DNA from 4 places in the Streptomyces sp. NPDC026673 genome. Region 1 is predicted to be linked to each of the others. Evidence: riboswitches for the same ligand, from Rfam matches in the RefSeq annotation. Region 1 holds a riboswitch; each other region holds the start of a gene.

Region 1 (4,254 bases):
AAGACGACCGGGTCGAGTTCGTCGTCCGTGCCGCTGGGCCGCCACAACGGCGCGGAGACCAGGCCCGGTTCCACGAGGTCGAACCCGTCGAAGAAGCGCTCCACCTCGGCGCGCGAGCGCATGATCAGCGGCGAACTGGCGCTGCGGTAGACGTTCTCGACCTTCTCCCCCTCCTCGGGGCGGCGCGGGCCGCCCTCGACCGAGGCGTGGGTGACGACGAGCAGGCTCCCGGGGGCGAGCGCGTCCCGGAGCTCGGCGACGGCCTTGGCCGGCTCGTCCGCGTCCTCGAGGAAGTGCAGGACGGCGACGAGCAGCAGCGCGACGGGGCGGTCCAGGTCGATCAGCCGCCGGACCTCCTCGCTGTCGAGGATGTCACGCGGGGTACGGAGGTCGGCGGCGACGATGGCGGCGTTGTCGCGGCCCTCCAGCACGGCACGGCTGTGGGCGACGGCGACCGGGTCGTGGTCCACGTAGACGACGTGCGCGCCGGGGTCGGCGGCGTGGGCGACCTCGTGGACATTGCCGAAGGTCGGTATCCCGGAACCGATGTCGAGGAACTGCGTGATGCCCTGGTCGACGGCGAAGCGCACGGATCTGCGCATGAAGGCGCGGTTGGCCTGCATGATCTTCGGCAGCCCCGGAAAGGCCTCGATGGCCCGCCGTCCCGCCTCCCGGTCGACCTCGAAGTTGTGCGAGCCGCCCAGGTAGTAGTCGTAGATGCGGGACACGCTCGGCACGGAAAGGTCGATGCCTTGCGGGGCCCAGGCAGGACGCTCCATCAACGGCTCCAGCTCGTCGGGGATCAGGGCGACTGGTCGTGGACACGACCATGTGCGACAGAGGCTACTGATCGACCGTTCGAGAGGAAACAAGAAATGGAAATATTCGATCCGTTTTCGGTCACAGACCAAAGGCATGTGCCCTGTTCCCCGGGAACGGGAACAGGGCACATGCTACCGCCGGATGACGGTGGATCAGTTCGATCAAGCAGTTCGATCAGACGTTGACGCCGTGGGCGCGCAGGTACGCCAGCGGGTCGATGTCGGAACCGAAGTCGGGGGTGGTGCGCACCTCGAAGTGCAGGTGCGGACCGGTGACGTTGCCAGTGGCGCCCGACAGGCCCAGCTGCTGCCCGGCGGAGACGGTCTGGCCGGCCGAGACCGACAGCGAGGACAGGTGGGCGTACTGCGAGTACCGGCCGTCGGCGTGCTTGACGACGACCTGGTTGCCGTACGAGCCGCCCCAGCCCGCGGAGACCACGGTGCCGGAGGCGATCGACTTCACCTTGGTGCCGGTGGAGGCGATGAAGTCCACACCGGTGTGGTAGCCCTTCGACCACATGGCGCCGGCCTGGTGGTAGGCGGTGCCCAGGGTCACGCGGTCGAGCGGGGCGGTGTAGCCGGAGGTGCTGGCGGCCTTGGCGACGGCCGGCTTGGCGGCCGGGGCGGCCTTCGCGGCGTTGGACGCGGCCTTGGCGACGGCCTTCTCGCCCAGGGACAGGACCTGGCCCGGGTAGATCAGGTTCGGGTTGCCGCCGATGACGGACTTGTTGTTGCCGTACAGCTTCTGCCAGCCGCCCTCGACCGACTGGGCGTCGGCGATCTTGGAGAGGGTGTCGCCGCCCGCGACCTTGTAGGAACCGCCGGCGCTCTTCGCGGCGGAGGCGGCGGGCTTGTGCGCCTCGGCCTTCTTGGCGGGAGCGGTGGTGGCGGGCTTGGCGGCCGGCTTGGCGGGGGTACCCGAGACGCTCGCGGGGGTGGCCGACGGGTTGGCCATCGCCTTCGTCAGACCGGCCTTGGGGCCGCACACGGGCCAGGCCTGCGGGCCCTGGGTCGCGAGGACCTTCTCGGCGACGGCGATCTGCTCCGCCTTGGTGGCGAGGTCGGCGCGCGGGGCGTACTTGGTGCCGCCGAAGCCGGCCCAGGTGCTCTGCGTGAACTGCAGGCCGCCGTAGAAGCCGTTACCGGTGTTGATGGACCAGTTGTTGGTGCTCTCGCAGGCCGCGACCTTGTCCCAGACGCTCACGGGCGCGGCGTGGGCACCGGCGGCACCGACGATCGGGAGCGCCACGGCGGCACCCGTGGTGCCGGCGATCGCGCTGATACGGGTCAGGCGGATGTTGCGGGGACGACGGTGCTTTCCCTTACCGGGCATGCCGAATTCCTCTCCGACGCCTGCGAGGTGAGCTGTCGGGTTCGGGCTGGAGATGCCCGGCCGCAATGCGGCATGCCAAATAAAGGCACGTCGCTGCGACTTCACCCCAAGCCGTCCCGTGACCAACGGGAACGGCACTTACCTTGGGTCCCCCGCTCCTGCCGTGCGGTCTTGTCATCCGGCGTCCGGGCAGCGGCAGGACTAGGCGTTCTACCCGGAAGAATCTCGCAGGCATTTGTCCTGCGAGATCTGGAAGCTAAACGACGGAATCCTTCCGGAGCAAGGAGCGGAATCACGTGCCCCGAATACCCGCAAGTCGATCAATCACATCTGTGACTTTCGGTGAGAAGTGTCCGCTCTGCGTAGGCGAAAATATGGCCGGCGGTAATCCCGCGCTATCACACGGTGAAAACGAGAGGGAAAATTCGACGCTCGGTCGCCCGGAACCTCCGCAGCGTGTTCGCCGCGTGACACGCATCACGCATCGATTCCCGGCGCATGCACTGTGGGGGCATATGTCCGGTTAAGCACCTTAATGCCGGATAAGACATGAGGTGGATCGATCCAACCCGCCGCCGGGCAACGCCCCCTGACCCCCCGCCCGGCACAACGCCCCCACGAGGCAACCGCCGAGGCGTCCGGTCGATTCCCGCCGACGGCGACACAACCCGGCGAAGGGTGTGACGTGGGCCACAACTCCCCTTCCGCCGGGGCGCGCAGAAGAGCCGACGTCCGGAAAACGGACGTGACAGGGCCGATTCGGCGACGGTAGCCTCCCAATCCCGCACATTTTCTTACATCGCCCGGGAGCCTTCGCGTGCCCTATCTCGCCGCCGACGACCGCTACGCCTCGATGGAATACCGCAGGACCGGGCGCAGCGGGGTCCTGCTGCCCGTCGTGTCCCTGGGCCTGTGGCACAACTTCGGCGACACCTCTCCGCTGGAGACCCAGCGCGCGGTGCTGCGCCGCGCCGTGGACCGTGGCGTGGTTCACATCGACCTGGCCAACAACTACGGCCCGCCCGCCGGATCCGCCGAGGCGAACTTCGGCACCCTCTTCGCCCAGGACTTCCGTCCGTACCGCGACGAGCTCTTCATCGCCACCAAGGCCGGCTACGACATGTGGCCCGGCCCCTATGGCGAATGGGGCAGCCGCAAGTACCTGCTCTCCTCCCTCGACCAGTCCCTGGGCCGCATGGGCCTGGACTACGTCGACGTCTTCTACTCGCACCGCTTCGACCCGGACACGCCCCTGGAGGAGACCATGGGCGCCCTGGACTCCGCGGTCCGCCAGGGCAAGGCCCTGTACGCGGGCATCTCCAACTACCCCGCCGAGGCACACCGCCGCGCCACGGAGATCCTGCGCGAACTGGGTACCCCGCTCCTGATCCACCAGGCGGCGTACAGCATCCTCCAGCGCGAGCCGGAGGCCGGCGTCCTCGACGCCGTCGGCGACACCGGCACCGCTCTGATCGCCTACTCCCCGCTCGCCCAGGGCCAGCTCACCGACCGCTACCTCGACGGCGTCCCGGCCGACTCGCGGATGGCGCTCGGCCACTTCCTCAAGCGCGACGCCCTGACCGACCGGAAGCTCGCCTTCCTGCGCGCCCTCGACAAGCTCGCCGGCGAGCGCGGCCAGACCCTCGCCCAGCTGGCCCTGGCCTGGGTGCTCCGCGACCCGCGGGTCGTGTCGGTCCTCATCGGCGCGAGCAGCGTCGCACAGCTCGACCAGAACCTCGCCGCCCTCGACGCGGGCCCGCTCAGCGCGGAAGAGCTCGCCGAGATCGACCGCCTCTCGGCGGAGGCGGGTGTCGAGATCCCGTAGGTCGGACATCCCCCGCGCAACCGATCGGGCCGGCTCCCCCGGGAGCCGGCCCGATCGCGCGGTCAACGGCCTCGGCCGTGCCCCCGGCGGCCGTGGCCCCACCCTTCGACGGCCTTGTCACCGCACCTTGGCCGAGGGCGCCGGCGGACCGCGGCGCTCAGGTGAGCCGGGCCTCCAGGGCGGAGCGGACGCCGTGCCACTCCTCACGGAGGATCGAGAAGTACGCGCTGTCGCGGACGGTGCCGTCGACGGCGAGGGTGTGGGCGCGACGGATG
Region 2 (4,254 bases), on a different contig from region 1:
TTGGACATTGGGGGTGTGCCTCCTTACGCGCCTTTGCCGATGCCGGAGATGAAGGACAGCGACTGTTCACTCGACAGGGCGTGGGAGCGCAATCGATTGAAGGCAGCACCGTACGCCCTGACATCCTCTTGCTGATCCAGATAGAGACTACTCGTCAAATGGTCGAGAACAACCACGTCGAGATCGGCAATGCGCGGAAATGAGAAGATTACGAAAGGCCCGGTGACGCCTATATGCCCACCGGCCGAGAAAGGCAGCACCTGCAGATGCACATGAGGCAGTGAACCCAGCTCGACAAGATGGCTCAATTGCGCCGCCATCACCCCCGGCCCCCCGACCCTGCGCCGCAGCACCGCCTCGTCCAGCACCGCCCACAGCTCCAGCGGGGGATCCGCGCGCAGCACCGCCTGGCGGGCCATCCGCACCTGCACCAGCGTCGCGATCTGCCGCGGACCGAGCTGCGGCAGGACGGAGCGGGTCAACTCGCGGGCGTAGTCGGGGGTCTGCAGCAGTCCCGGCACCACGGTGGTCTCCAGGGTGCGCGCCCGGCAGGCGTCGGTCTCCAGGGAGATGAAGTCCCGGTAGGCGGAAGGGAGTTCCTCGCGGAACTCATGCCACCAGCCGCGCCGGTCGCCCTCGCCCGCGAGCGCGGCCAGCATCTCCCGCAGCCGCTGGTCGCGCACCCCGTAGACGTCCAGCAGCGCCGTGACGTCCTCGGGGCGCACTCCGCTGCGGCCGGTCTCGATCCGGCTGACCTTGGACTGGTGCCACCCCAGCCGCTGGGCGGCCTCGCCGCTCGTGAGCCCTGCCGTGTCGCGCAGACGACGCAATTCCGAGCCGATCTTGCGGCGGCGTACCGCCGGCACCTGCTGCATGGTGTGTGCACCTCCCGGTTCCCGGCACCCCCGCCGGTCCCCGAGCGAAGTCTGCCGCGCAAATACGTTCTCTCGTAGCAGAGTTCACCGCTTTGGGCGACAGATATATGCATATAGCTGTGGTGACACCGGATTAAGGGCACGATGAGTGACACTCTGGCGCGTGAGTGCCGTCCGGATCGTGCCGCGCGGAAGGCGGGGCACGGCGCCGTCGGCTGCCGCGCGTACGGCCACGGGCGCGGCCGCGTCGGAGTCCTGGGCACGGCGGGAAAGGGACAGCGTCGCCATGGCAGACCACCAGGAAGCATCCGTCACCCTGCCGAGCGACCCTGCCTCGGTCCCCGCGGTACGTCGCTACGTGAGCGACCTGCTGGCGGAGTGGGGCATGCCGGATGACTCGGAACCCGCCGACTCCGTACGGCTCATCGTCTCCGAACTCGCGACCAACGCCGTGCTGCACACCCTCGGTCAGTCGCCGACGTTCACCCTCGACATCCAGCTGGACCGCGACGAGCAGCTGCGCATCGGGGTCACCGACAGCCACCCGCGGTGGCCGCGGAGACTGCCCGCGGCCGTCCAGCAGGACAACGGCCGGGGCATGGTGATTATCCGTCATCTCACGGCGGAGGCGGGCGGCACGCTCCTGGTCACGCCCACCCCCGAGGGCGGCAAAACGGTGTGGATCAGCCTCCCCTGGGCCGCCGCCGCCGTCGAGTGACCCCGGTGGCCCTCACTCCTCCCGGGTGAGCAGCAGCGCTTCCGCGCCCATCGGCACGAAGCCCGCGGCCGTGAACGCCCGCACGCTCGCGGCGTTGCCCGGGGCGATCTGCGCCCACACGGTCTCCCCGTCCGGGACGAGATGCCGCGCCGCCAGGGCCAGCCGGCGGCCGAGCCCGGCGCCGCGCGCCCCCGGGTCTACCTCCACGGCCGCCTCCCAGCGGCCCGCCACACCCCGGCCCGTCAGGACCGTGCCCCCGGGCACCGTCCACGCCCGTACGGCGTCGCGGTGCCGCAGGGCCCGCACGATCCGTGGATGTCCCCGGTCGCCGGTCTCCCGCAGGGCCGGGCCCGGGCCGGACGGCGGCGGTCCGGGCAGCGCGGGCGCGGCGGTGAGGAGGTCGACGTTGTTCACCGCGCGGCCCAGGAGCCCGCACAGCGCGGTGAGGAACGGCGGATTGAGCGGCGCCGAGAGGTCACCGGGCGGCAGGAGCCCGCGGATCCGTTCGGCGTCGGCGTCCGCGAAGACCACGGTGTGGGCGGTGAAGGCGATCACCCCGGCATCGCGCGGCCCGGGCTGCGGCACGATCGTCACCGAGCCGTCCGCGGGCGGGAAGAGGCCCGCGGCGGCATCGGCGAGGATCCGTTCGAGCGTCATGCCGGCACGCTACCGCCACGTCCACGGCGCCGGTCGCGTTGCCCGGGAGCCCCGGCTCCCGGGCAACGCGACCGGGGTCACCTCACCCGGCCGTACCAGACGCTGCGGCTCCAGATCTTCTCCAGCCGCACCTTTCCGCCTGGCTTGGGGGAGTGCCAGATCTTCCCGTGCCCCGCATACATCCCCACGTGGTAGATGTTGCTCCCGTAGTGGAAGAAGACCAGGTCACCACGGGTCCGCGCGGACTTCCGGATGTGCCGGACGCTGTTGTACTGCGCCGCCGCGGTGCGCGGGAGCTTCTTGCCCACCTTCTTGAAGGAGTAGAAGGTGAGCCCCGAGCAGTCGAACCGGCGCGGGCCGGCGGCCCCGTACGCGTACGGCGCTCCCCTCTTGGACGCCGCGATCTTCAGTGCCTTGGCGGAGACCGTCGCCGCGTCGGCCTGCTGGGCGAGGTCCGGCAGTACCGCGGGACCGGCCACGGCGGCCGCCGTGAGGGCGGAGGCCGCCCCCAGCCGGCACAGCACCGCGGACATGGCTGTCGGCGCACTCATGCGCAACCCTTCGTCGTCCGCCTGCGAAGGATGACCTGTCGGGTTCGGGCAGGCGAAGATGCCCGGCCGCTGCTGCGGCTTCACCCCAAGGGACCGGCGATGGCGCCGGTCCCGTCCTGCTCGGGTCCTCCGCTCCTGCCGATGCGTCGGTGTCGACCTGGCATCCGCGGCGGCGGCAGGATTCGGCGTCCGCGCGGACCGCCCCGCCGGGATGACGGGGGCTTGTCGTCGAAGGGATGATCACCCACCGAAGCGGCCGATTCCCAGCACAACCGGTCGAATGTGAGTCTCTTCACGACTCACCTATTCGGGTGGACTCCGCGGCGGGGGACTCTGTCTGACGAGTCGAAAGGAGTCGAACACCTGGGATGGAGTGCCGTATTCCCCATGTGTGCGGCCATATCGCGCAAGTCGGGGACACTCGGGCGTCCACGGCAAGTACAACGATCGGGCGAGTCCATTCGGTTCGAGTTCGCGCCGCTCGAACGGACCAGTGCGGTGACGCTCCGTCAGCGTGGCCGGGGTGAGGGCAAGGTCACCTGGCCGGCTCGGCGTTCGCCGTCGAGCACCCGCAGGGCCCGTTCCATGGTCCCCGTGTGCACCTCGTTCTCCCCGCGCATGTGCATCAATGTCAGCGCGTCACGCAGCTCCGCCGCCCGTCCCACCAGGGCCTGCGCGGCGCGCAGTGCCCCGTAGGTGTCCCGGGAGCGGGACGGATTGATCCGGCCCAGCAGGTCCACGACCTCCAGATAGGCGTCGATGAGTTCGCCCTCGGCCCGGGTCAGGGCCGGGAGCGGCGGAAGTTCGGGCACCACGGCCGGTCACCGCAGGGTGCGCGGGGCGCGGCCGGCGTCGCCCTTGCGGCTCAGCGTCAGCCGGTCGACCAGGCCGTAGGCCACGGCCGACGGGGCGTCAAAAATCGTGTCCCGCTCGATGTCGGCCCGGATCCGCTCCGGTTCCCGGCCGGTGTGACGTACCAGCAGCTCCTCCAACTGTTCCCGTCGGCGAAGCAGTTCCCTGGCCTGGATCTCCAGGTCCGCCGTGGTGCCCTGGATCGCCTCCGCGAACGACGGCTGGTGGATCAGCACCCGCGCGCCGGGGGTCGCCATCCGCTTGCCGGGCGCTCCGGCGGCGAGCAGGACCGCCGCCGCCGAGGCGGCCTGGCCGACGCACACCGTCGACACGTCGCAGGTGACGAACTGCATGGTGTCGTAGATCGCGGTCATGGCGGTGAAGGACCCGCCGGGGGAGTTGATGTAAAGCGAGATGTCCCGCTCCGGCGAGGTGGCCTCCAGATGGATCAGCTGGGCCATCACGTCGTTCGCCGAGGTGTCGTCGATGGGCGTCCCGAGGAGCACGATCCGCTCCTGGAGCAGCTTGGAGTACGGGTCCATGGAGCGGACACCCTCGCTGGTGCGCTCGGTGAACTCGGGCAGGACGTAGCGGGCGGTCG
Region 3 (4,254 bases), on a different contig from region 1:
GCGGTCCACCCGGGTCCGGGCCTCGTCCGCGGTCAGCCGGGGCTCGGCGTGGCCGGCCTCGCCGAACATCGTCACGGAAGCCGCGCCCGCGAGGGCGAGACCGGCGGCGGTGCGCGCGGTCGCGCCGGCGAGGCCGCGCTCCTTGGGCCTTCTGTGCGACGCCACGCGCCGTCACTCCTTCCGGGCTGCCGTCCGTACGTCCCCCGGTGGTCCGGCGGCGGGCGGACGGGGAGCCGTCCACCGCCGGACCTTCGGCGGGGGTGGCCGTGCCGGGGAACACCGGGGAACGGGGTCCTCGCGGCAGTGGGGATCGGCCACCTGGGGCAGGACGCTAAACCTGGACGTCGGGAGCGAGAGCCGGAGTGTGCGGGACTGGTCCGATTCGGCCGCGGTCTGCCCGCCGATGACCGCTGTTCGACGGGTGACCTGGTCACTTGCGGTCCGGCCGTGACCGATGTGAGGGAAGAGGGGCACCTCGGTGCCGGGTGCTGGTATGGGCGTGACTAGGGTCCTGAGCCATGGACGTACTCATCAACCTCTTCGTCGGCCTGCACATCATCGGCATCGCCGCGCTGCTGGGCGGCTTCCTCACCCAGATGAAGGCCATGGGCCGTGGCGAGGCCCGCTTCGTTCCGGGCATGCTGCACGGCGCGCTGACCATGCTCGTCACCGGGGTGGTGCTGGTCGGCCTCAACCAGGCCGACGACCAGCCGGTCAACAACATCAAGATCGGCATCAAGCTCGCGATCCTGGTGGTGATCCTCGGCCTGGTCTACGTCAAGCGGGACGAGGAGAAGGTGCCGGCGGCGGCCTTCGGCACCGTGGGCGCGCTGACCACCGCCAACATCTTCATCGCCGTGCTGTGGACCTGAGCACCGCGCGGACCGCTCAGGCCATCCGGGCGTAACCGTAGATCGGCATCTCGGTGATCGGGGCGATCTTCACGACGCTGCCCGTGTGCGGGGCGTGGATCATCTGGCCGCCGCCGATGTAGAGGCCGACGTGGGTGATGTCCGAGTAGAAGAAGACCAGGTCGCCCGGTTGCAACTGGTCGGCGGTGACACGGCTGCCGAAGTCGACCTGGTCGTAGGTGACGCGGGGGATGGAGACGCCCGCGGCGGCCCAGGCGGCCTGGGTCAGGCCCGAGCAGTCGTAGGAGTTCGGGCCCGTGGCGCCGTACACGTACGGCTTGCCCAACTGGGCGCGCGCGAACTCGATCGCCTTGGCCGCCTTGGCGGCGTAGGTCCCGGACGCGGCCGTCGAGCCCGTGGACGAACCCGAGGCGGTGTTCTGCGCCGCGGCCTTCTCCCTGGCGGCGATCTGGGCGGCCTTCTCGGCCGCCTCCTCCTGGCGCTTCTTCTCCAGCGCCGCCAACCGGGCCTTCTCCTGGGCGGTGAGGCTGTTCAGCAGCTTCTGCGCCGCGGCCAGCTTCTGCTTGACGGCCGTCTTCTCCGTGTTCAGCCGCTGCTGCGCCTCGGTCAGCTTCTGCAGGCTCTCGACGGCCTCCGCGCGCTTCTGCGTCGTTACGGCCTGCTCGGCGCGGAAGGTCTCCAGCGCCTGCTCCTGGCGGTCGGACAGGCGGTTCATCAGGTGCGCCTGGTCCAGGAACTGCTGCGGGTCGGAGGTGAGCAGGAAGGTCGTCGTCCCGTCCAGACCGCCGCCGCGGTACTGCGCCGCCGCGTACTCGCCGATCGTGCGGCGGGCGTCGTTGAGCGTCTCGGTCTTGCGGGCCACCTGGTCGAGCAGCGCGTCGGCCCGCGACCGCTGCTTGTCGGCCTGCTCCTTGGCGCCGTTGTACCGCTCGGTGGCGGCCTCGGCCTGGTGGTGGAGCGTGTCGACCCGGGCCTTGACCTCGGTGATCGAGGGCTTGTCGGGTGAGGCGGGCGCGGCGCTCGCGCTCTCGCCGAAGAGGGTGACCGTCGCCAGTGCGGCGGTCGTGAGTCCCACGGCAGCACGAGGGCCGGGGACGGTCAGCGCGCGGGGGCGCGGCTTGCGGTGCGTCGCCAAGTCGGGCGGCTCCTTCCGTGGACCGCCTACCGGGTTAGCTGTCGGGTTCGGGCTTCGGAAGGCCGCCCTACCGTCCGTCCGGGCGCGCCGCGCTCGTACGGACCGATTCACCCCAAGGTCGTGGGTCCCCGGCTCCGGCGGTCGCCGGACTCAGCGGAGGCGGCCCGTGACGGCACGGTCGCCGCCGCTCGGAGCGGACCGCCTGATGCGGCACGGTAGTCAACTGCGGGGGTCTGTGGGAACCCTGGTGTTCGATTTGTCCGCAATCATTTCGTGACCTTCACGATTCGGGGCCGTGACGCGGCCGCTCCGGGGACCGGCCGTGTCGGGACGGTGGCGCGCCGCGACCGGCGGAGGCGACCGGCGGCGGTGTCCGGGGGCGACCGGGGGTGCGGACGGGGACCCGGCGGACCCGGGCGGGCTCGGGCGGGCTCGGGCAAGCGGGGCAACGCTGTCCGTCCCACGCCCTAGACTCGGGAGGCGATGAGCAGCCTCTTTGACGACAGCTTCCTGGCCGGCCTCGAACCGACGGAGGAGCAGCCCCCGCCGCCTCCCGAGGACGAGCCCGAGACGGTGCCCGACGATCTCTTCGAGGGGCGCTTCGACGCGCCCGTCGACCGGGACGCGTACTACCGCGACGGCGCCGCGCGCCCGGCCGTCGACCCGGCCGCGCTGCTCGAGGGGCTCAACGAGGAGCAGCGCGCCGCGGTCGAGCACTCCGGCTCCCCGCTGCTCATCGTCGCCGGCGCCGGCTCCGGCAAGACCCGGGTGCTCACCCACCGCATCGCGTATCTGCTGGGCGCCCGCAAGGTGCACCCGGGCCAGATCCTGGCGATCACCTTCACCAACAAGGCCGCCGGCGAGATGAAGGAGCGCGTCGAGCAGCTGGTCGGCCCGCGCGCCAACGTGATGTGGGTCTCCACCTTCCACAGCGCGTGCGTCCGCATCCTGCGCCGGGAGTCCAAGAAGCTCGGCTTCACCTCCAGCTTCTCGATCTACGACGCGGCCGACTCCAAGCGCCTGATGGCGCTGGTCTGCCGCGACCTGGACCTGGACCCCAAGCAGTTCCCGCCGAAGTCCTTCAGCGCCAAGGTCTCCAACCTCAAGAACGAGCTCATCGACGAGGAGACCTTCGCGGACCAGGCGGAGAACCCCTTCGAGAAGAAGCTCGCCGAGGCCTACGCGATGTACCAGTCGCGGCTGCGCGAGGCCAACGCGCTCGACTTCGACGACATCATCATGACCACGGTCAACCTGCTCCAGGCCTTCCCGGACGTCGCCGAGCACTACCGGCGCCGCTTCCGCCACGTCCTGGTCGACGAGTACCAGGACACCAACCACGCCCAGTACACGCTGGTGCGCGAGCTGGTCGGGACCGGTGACGCGGAGGAGGGCGGCGAGGGGCCCGCCGAGCTGTGCGTGGTCGGCGACGCCGACCAGAGCATCTACGCCTTCCGCGGGGCGACGATCCGCAACATCCTCCAGTTCGAGGAGGACTACCCGCAGGCCCGCACCATCCTGCTGGAGCAGAACTACCGCTCCACCCAGACCATCCTGTCGGCCGCCAACGCCGTCATCGAGCGCAACGCCTCCCGCCGCCCCAAGAACCTGTGGACGGAGGCCGGCCAGGGCCCGGTCATCACCGGCTATGTCGCCGACCAGGAGCACGACGAGGCGCAGTTCATCGCCGACGAGATCGACCGGCTCACCGACGCCGGCGACGCCCGCCCCGGCGACGTCGCGGTCTTCTACCGGACCAACGCGCAGTCCCGTGTCTTCGAAGAGGTCTTCATCCGCGTCGGCCTGCCCTACAAGGTCGTCGGCGGCGTCCGCTTCTACGAGCGCAAGGAGGTCCGGGACGTCCTGGCCTATCTGCGGGTGCTCGCCAACCCCGAGGACACCGTCCCGCTGCGCCGCATCCTGAACGTGCCCAAGCGCGGCATCGGCGAGCGGGCCGAGGCCATGGTCGACGCCCTCGCCTCGCGCGAGCGGATCTCCTTCGCCGCCGCGCTGCGCCGGGTGGACGAGGCCTTCGGCATGGCCGCCCGTTCGGTCAACGCCGTCAAGCGCTTCAACGAGCTCCTGGAGGAGCTGCGCACGGTCGTGGACTCCGGCGCCGGCCCCGCCACCGTCCTGGAGGCCGTGCTGGAGCGCACGGGCTATCTGGCCGAGCTCCAGGCCTCCACCGACCCGCAGGACGAGACCCGCGTCGAGAACCTCCAGGAACTCGCGGCGGTGGCGCTGGAG
Region 4 (4,254 bases), on a different contig from region 1:
GATCCCGCCGTCGCGCAGGACCACGTCCGCCTCCCAGTGGACCGGGTAGTCGCGCTCTGCGGCGGGCGGCGGCGTCGTCATGGGCCCAGCGTAAGGGCAGGGGGGCGCCGCGGGACGGGTGCGACGATGTGAGGGACGGGCCGCCGTCGGCGGCATGGCAGACTGGTCTAGACCTCCCTGGAACGATCCGAAGGGCAACACCATGGCTGAGCGCCGCGTCACCATCGGCTGGGCCGAGGGCCTGCACGCACGTCCCGCTTCGATCTTCGTCCGCGCCGCCACCGCCGCGGGCGTCCCCGTGACCATCGCCAAGGCGGACGGCGCACCCGTCAACGCAGCCTCGATGCTCGCCGTGCTGAGCCTCGGCGCCGCCGGCGGCGAGGAGGTCGTGCTCGCCTCGGACACCGAGGGGGCCGACGCGGCACTCGACGGCCTGGCCAAGCTGGTCTCCGAGGGGCTGGACGAACTCCCCGAGACCGTCTGAAGTCCCCGAAGCATCGCCGCAAGCCGCGGTACGGCGGTCGCGGTACGACGAAAGAGGCGGCCGCGAAAATCCGACCGGATTTCGCGGACCGCCTCTTCCCGTCGGCGGAACGAATTCCGCGCAGCGCGCAGCAGAATCGGGCACGGGAATAGCCCGCGCACCAATTCATAGAGTTGTATACGGCACTTCTGTTAAACGCGGACGCCCGATGTGTTTACGGCGTGTTTCCGATTCCTCACCGCGCCGCCGCCCCGCGCCCCGTCCGCTCCGGACGGCGCAGCCGGTGCGCCGGAGTCGCCCGCTCCACATGGGCCGCCATCAGCCGGCGGGCCCGCTCCGCGTCGCCGCGCGCCACCGCGTCCACGATCGCCCCGTGCTCCTCCCAGGACTCCACGGCACGGCCCGGGGTGTCCACCGCGTACACCCACGCGATCTTGTGCCGCAGCTGGGTCAGCAGCGCCACCAGGGTCGGGCTGCCGGACGCCTGGGCGAGCGTCTCGTGGAACCAGCCGTCCAGCGCGGGCAGGTCCGACAACTGCCGCTGGAGGGAACGCTCCTGGCCGAGCCGGACGAGCCCGCGCAGCACCTTCACATGCGCCTCGGTACGCCGCTGCGCCGCCCGCGCGGCCCCCAGCGGCTCCAGCAGGCCGCGGATGTCCAGCAGGTCGGCGGCCTCCTGCTCGGTCGGCTCGGCGACGGACGCCCCGGCGTGCCTGCGGGTCTGCACGAAGCCCTCGGACTCCAGGGTGCGCAGCGCCTCGCGCACCGGGACCCGGGACACCCCGTAGCGCTTGGCCAGCTGCTCCTCGGTCAGCCGGCTGCCGGGCGCGAAGAACCCGCTGATGATGTCGTCACGGATCGCCGTGCACACCGCCTGGGCCGCAATTCGGCGCCCCGCGCCGCCGGTCCCGTTCACGTCCGACCCCACATCGCAGGTTCCTTTCGGTGCGCGCCGACAGCCGTCGATTAATCCCCGCGTAACGGAGGAGCCGGCGTTTCTGCGGCGACTCTATTCCAGCACGGCGGCGATTCCGACGGCAGCCCTGAATTCATGGAACGTTTTTGGACAGTCCACGGCCGGGAAGCGCCGGGCACGCCGAAGGCCCCGGCGGGGGAACCGGGGCCTTCGTGTGGGGGGAGGGGAGTGGCTCGGATGCGGCTTTGACGCCGCTCAGATGCGGACGCCCTTGGAGCGCAGGTACGCCAGCGGGTCCACGTCGGCGCCGTAGGCCGGGGCCGTACGGGCCTCGAAGTGCAGGTGCGGACCGGTCACATTGCCGGTGGCGCCCGACAGGCCGATCTGCGAGCCGGCGGAGACGGTCTGACCCACCGACACGCCCAGCGACGACAGGTGGGCGTACTGGGTGTACATGCCGTCCGCGTGCCGGATCACGACGTTGTTGCCGTAGGAGCCGCCCCAGCCCGCCTCGACGACGGTGCCCGCGCCGACGGCGTGCACCGGGGTGCCGACGGAGGCCTGGAAGTCCACTCCGGTGTGGTAACCGGACGACCACAGGCTGCTGGTGGCGTGGTAGGGGGTGCCGATGGAGCCGGCGACCGGCGGCATCCAGCCGCCGAGCGTGCCGCGGGCCCCGGCACCGCTCCTCGCCGCACGCGAGGTGGCGGCCTCCCGGGCGGCCTTGGCCTTGGCCGCCTTGGCGGCGGCCTCCTTGGCGGCCCGCTCGCGGGCGACGGCCTTGGCGTGCGCGACCTGGGCCTCGTGGCGCTTGCGCGCGACGTCGGCGGCCTGGTGCTGGGCCGACGCCTGGTCGGCGAGGTGCGCCGCGAGGTCGCCGGCGACGGCGGCGCAACGGGCGAAGGCGGAACCGTCGGTCCTGGTGTCGGCGGCGGCCGCGGGCCCGACGAACGCACCGGTGGTCATGGCGGTCAGCGCGGCGGCGCCGGCCAGAGTGGAACGCATGGAGAACGACGCCATGGGCAGGCGGAGATCCTTTCCTTCCTTCTCGCCTACCGGGTTAGCTGACGGGTTCGGAGCAGGAAGGTCTCCTACGGGCGGCGCACGCCGCCCGATTCACCCCAGGGGACATCACAGGTGGGTCCCCGGCTCCCCAGGCTCACGCCCGACGGGGACTCGGCGATCGTTGCTCCGGTGCCGCGGGTGGCGGCTGCTTCCGCCGGACAACCCGAGGACGCTAACCGGGCGTTGCGCCCGGCTCCAAAAAAATCCGGCAATATGTGCCGGATGCCACACCGGGACCCAAGCCGCCGCAACGGAACGTGATCGGAGTCACGGGCGGGCTCGTACGGCACCGACCGGGCGCCCCGCCTCCGCCCGGGCACGCCGCGGCCCCGGGCGCCACAGGGGCTCCCGGGGCCGCGGCCGGGGGCTAGGCTCCCGTGACGACCTCGACCGGGCCGATGCCCAGCTCGCGGACGGGGCCGGCGATGGCGGACGCGTCCCCGACGAGGACGACGACGAGCCGGTCCAGCGGGAAGGCGTTGACCGCCGCGGCCGTCGCCTCGACCGTGCCGGTCGCGGCGAGGCGCTCGTAGAGCCGGGCCTGGAAGTCGTCCGGCAGATACTGCTCGACCTGGTCGGCGAAGGTCCCCGCCACCGCCGAGGCGGTCTCGTAGCGCAGCGGGGCGACGCCCACCAGGTTCTGGACGGCGACGTCACGCTCCTCGTCGGTCAGGCCGTCCGCCGCCAGGGTCTGCAGCACCTGCCAGGCGTCGGCCAGCGCGGGGGCCGTGACGTCGGTCGCCACGGACCCGCTGATGCCGAGCAGGGAGGCACCGGTGCCCTCGGGGGTGGAGAGCAGCACCTGACCGAAGGCCCGCACGCCGTAGGTGTAGCCCTTCTCCTCGCGCAGGACGCGGTCCAGGCGGGAGGTCAGCGTGCCGCCGAGGCAGTACGTGCCGAGCACCTGGGCGGCCCACACGGGGTCGTGGCGGTCGGCGCCCGCCCGGCCGACGAGCACCTGGGTCTGGACGGAGCCGGGCCGGTCGACGATCACGACCCGCGCGGTGTCGTCCGCGGTGATCGAGGGCAGCGGGCGGCGCTCGGCGGGCTTGCCGCTCCACTCCCCCACCGTGCCCTCCAGGAGCGCCTCCAGATCGATCCCGGCGAGATCACCGACCACGACGACGGTGGAGGTGGACGGCCGCACGTGCGTGTCGTAGAAGGCGCGGACGGCGGACGCGTCGATGCGCGCGACCGTCTCCTCGGTGCCCTGGCGCGGCCGGGAGCAGCGCAGGTCGGCGGCGAAGAGCTCCTTGGACAGCGCCATGGCGGCGCGCCGCGCGGGGTTGGCCAGCTCGTGCGGGATCTCGTCGAGGCGGTTGCCCACCAGCCGCTCGACCTCGTCCTCCGGGAACGCCGGGGCGCGCAGCGCGTCGGCGAGCAGGCCCAGGGCCTTGTCCAGACGCGAGGCGGGCACCTCCAGGGAGACCCGCACACCGGGGTGGTCGGCGTGGGCGTCGAGAGTGGCCCCGCAGCGCTCCAGCTCGGCGGCGAACTCCTCCGCGCTGTGCTTGTCGGTGCCCTCGGACAGCGCGCGGGCCATGATCGTGGCGACGCCGTCCAGGCCCTCCGGCTCGGCGTCGAGCGGCGCGGAGAGCAGCACCTCGACGGCGACGACCTTCTGGCCGGGGCGGTGGCCGCGCAGCACGGTCAGCCCGTTGGGCAGCGTGGACCGCTCGGGTGCCGGGAAGTCCCACGGCTTGGGCTGCCCCGGCCGGGGCTGCGGGTGGAACGTCATGGTGCTGTGGACGTCGGTCACTGGTCCGCGCCCTCCTCGTCCTCGTCGGAG

The links. Region 1 has a riboswitch for cyclic di-AMP ahead of AB0F62_RS30665 (transglycosylase family protein). Riboswitches for the same ligand answer to the same signal wherever they lie in the genome.
Region 2: linked by a shared signal. The riboswitch ahead of AB0F62_RS38195 (C40 family peptidase) and the one ahead of AB0F62_RS30665 (transglycosylase family protein) in region 1 are both predicted to bind cyclic di-AMP.
Region 3: linked by a shared signal. The riboswitch ahead of AB0F62_RS35165 (NlpC/P60 family protein) and the one ahead of AB0F62_RS30665 (transglycosylase family protein) in region 1 are both predicted to bind cyclic di-AMP.
Region 4: linked by a shared signal. The riboswitch ahead of AB0F62_RS21685 (M23 family metallopeptidase) and the one ahead of AB0F62_RS30665 (transglycosylase family protein) in region 1 are both predicted to bind cyclic di-AMP.

Annotation. Positions count from the first base shown of each region.
Region 1 covers NZ_JBEZXR010000058.1:11,049-15,302, forward strand. Annotated here, with positions in the region: gene AB0F62_RS30660 (SAM-dependent methyltransferase) at 1-779, opposite strand, end outside; gene AB0F62_RS30665 (transglycosylase family protein) at 997-2,154, opposite strand; cyclic di-AMP (ydaO/yuaA leader) riboswitch at 2,159-2,348, opposite strand; gene AB0F62_RS30670 (aldo/keto reductase) at 2,972-3,979, shown strand; gene AB0F62_RS30675 (GNAT family protein) at 4,137-4,254, opposite strand, start outside.
Region 2 covers NZ_JBEZXR010000098.1:16,642-20,895, reverse strand. Annotated here, with positions in the region: gene AB0F62_RS38215 (DUF397 domain-containing protein) at 1-8, opposite strand, end outside; gene AB0F62_RS38210 (helix-turn-helix transcriptional regulator) at 24-875, opposite strand; gene AB0F62_RS38205 (ATP-binding protein) at 1,162-1,593, shown strand; gene AB0F62_RS38200 (GNAT family N-acetyltransferase) at 1,606-2,250, opposite strand; gene AB0F62_RS38195 (C40 family peptidase) at 2,328-2,801, opposite strand; cyclic di-AMP (ydaO/yuaA leader) riboswitch at 2,805-2,963, opposite strand; gene AB0F62_RS38190 (hypothetical protein) at 3,311-3,616, opposite strand; gene AB0F62_RS38185 (ATP-dependent Clp protease proteolytic subunit) at 3,623-4,254, opposite strand, start outside.
Region 3 covers NZ_JBEZXR010000079.1:14,300-18,553, reverse strand. Annotated here, with positions in the region: gene AB0F62_RS35175 (NlpC/P60 family protein) at 1-165, opposite strand, end outside; gene AB0F62_RS35170 (hypothetical protein) at 519-872, shown strand; gene AB0F62_RS35165 (NlpC/P60 family protein) at 889-2,007, opposite strand; cyclic di-AMP (ydaO/yuaA leader) riboswitch at 2,015-2,173, opposite strand; gene pcrA (DNA helicase PcrA) at 2,491-4,254, shown strand, end outside.
Region 4 covers NZ_JBEZXR010000031.1:65,608-69,861, reverse strand. Annotated here, with positions in the region: gene AB0F62_RS21700 (GNAT family N-acetyltransferase) at 1-81, opposite strand, end outside; gene AB0F62_RS21695 (HPr family phosphocarrier protein) at 203-484, shown strand; partial or broken gene AB0F62_RS21690 (GntR family transcriptional regulator) at 676-1,400, opposite strand; gene AB0F62_RS21685 (M23 family metallopeptidase) at 1,656-2,420, opposite strand; cyclic di-AMP (ydaO/yuaA leader) riboswitch at 2,435-2,592, opposite strand; gene AB0F62_RS21680 (pitrilysin family protein) at 2,833-4,203, opposite strand; gene AB0F62_RS21675 (pitrilysin family protein) at 4,221-4,254, opposite strand, start outside.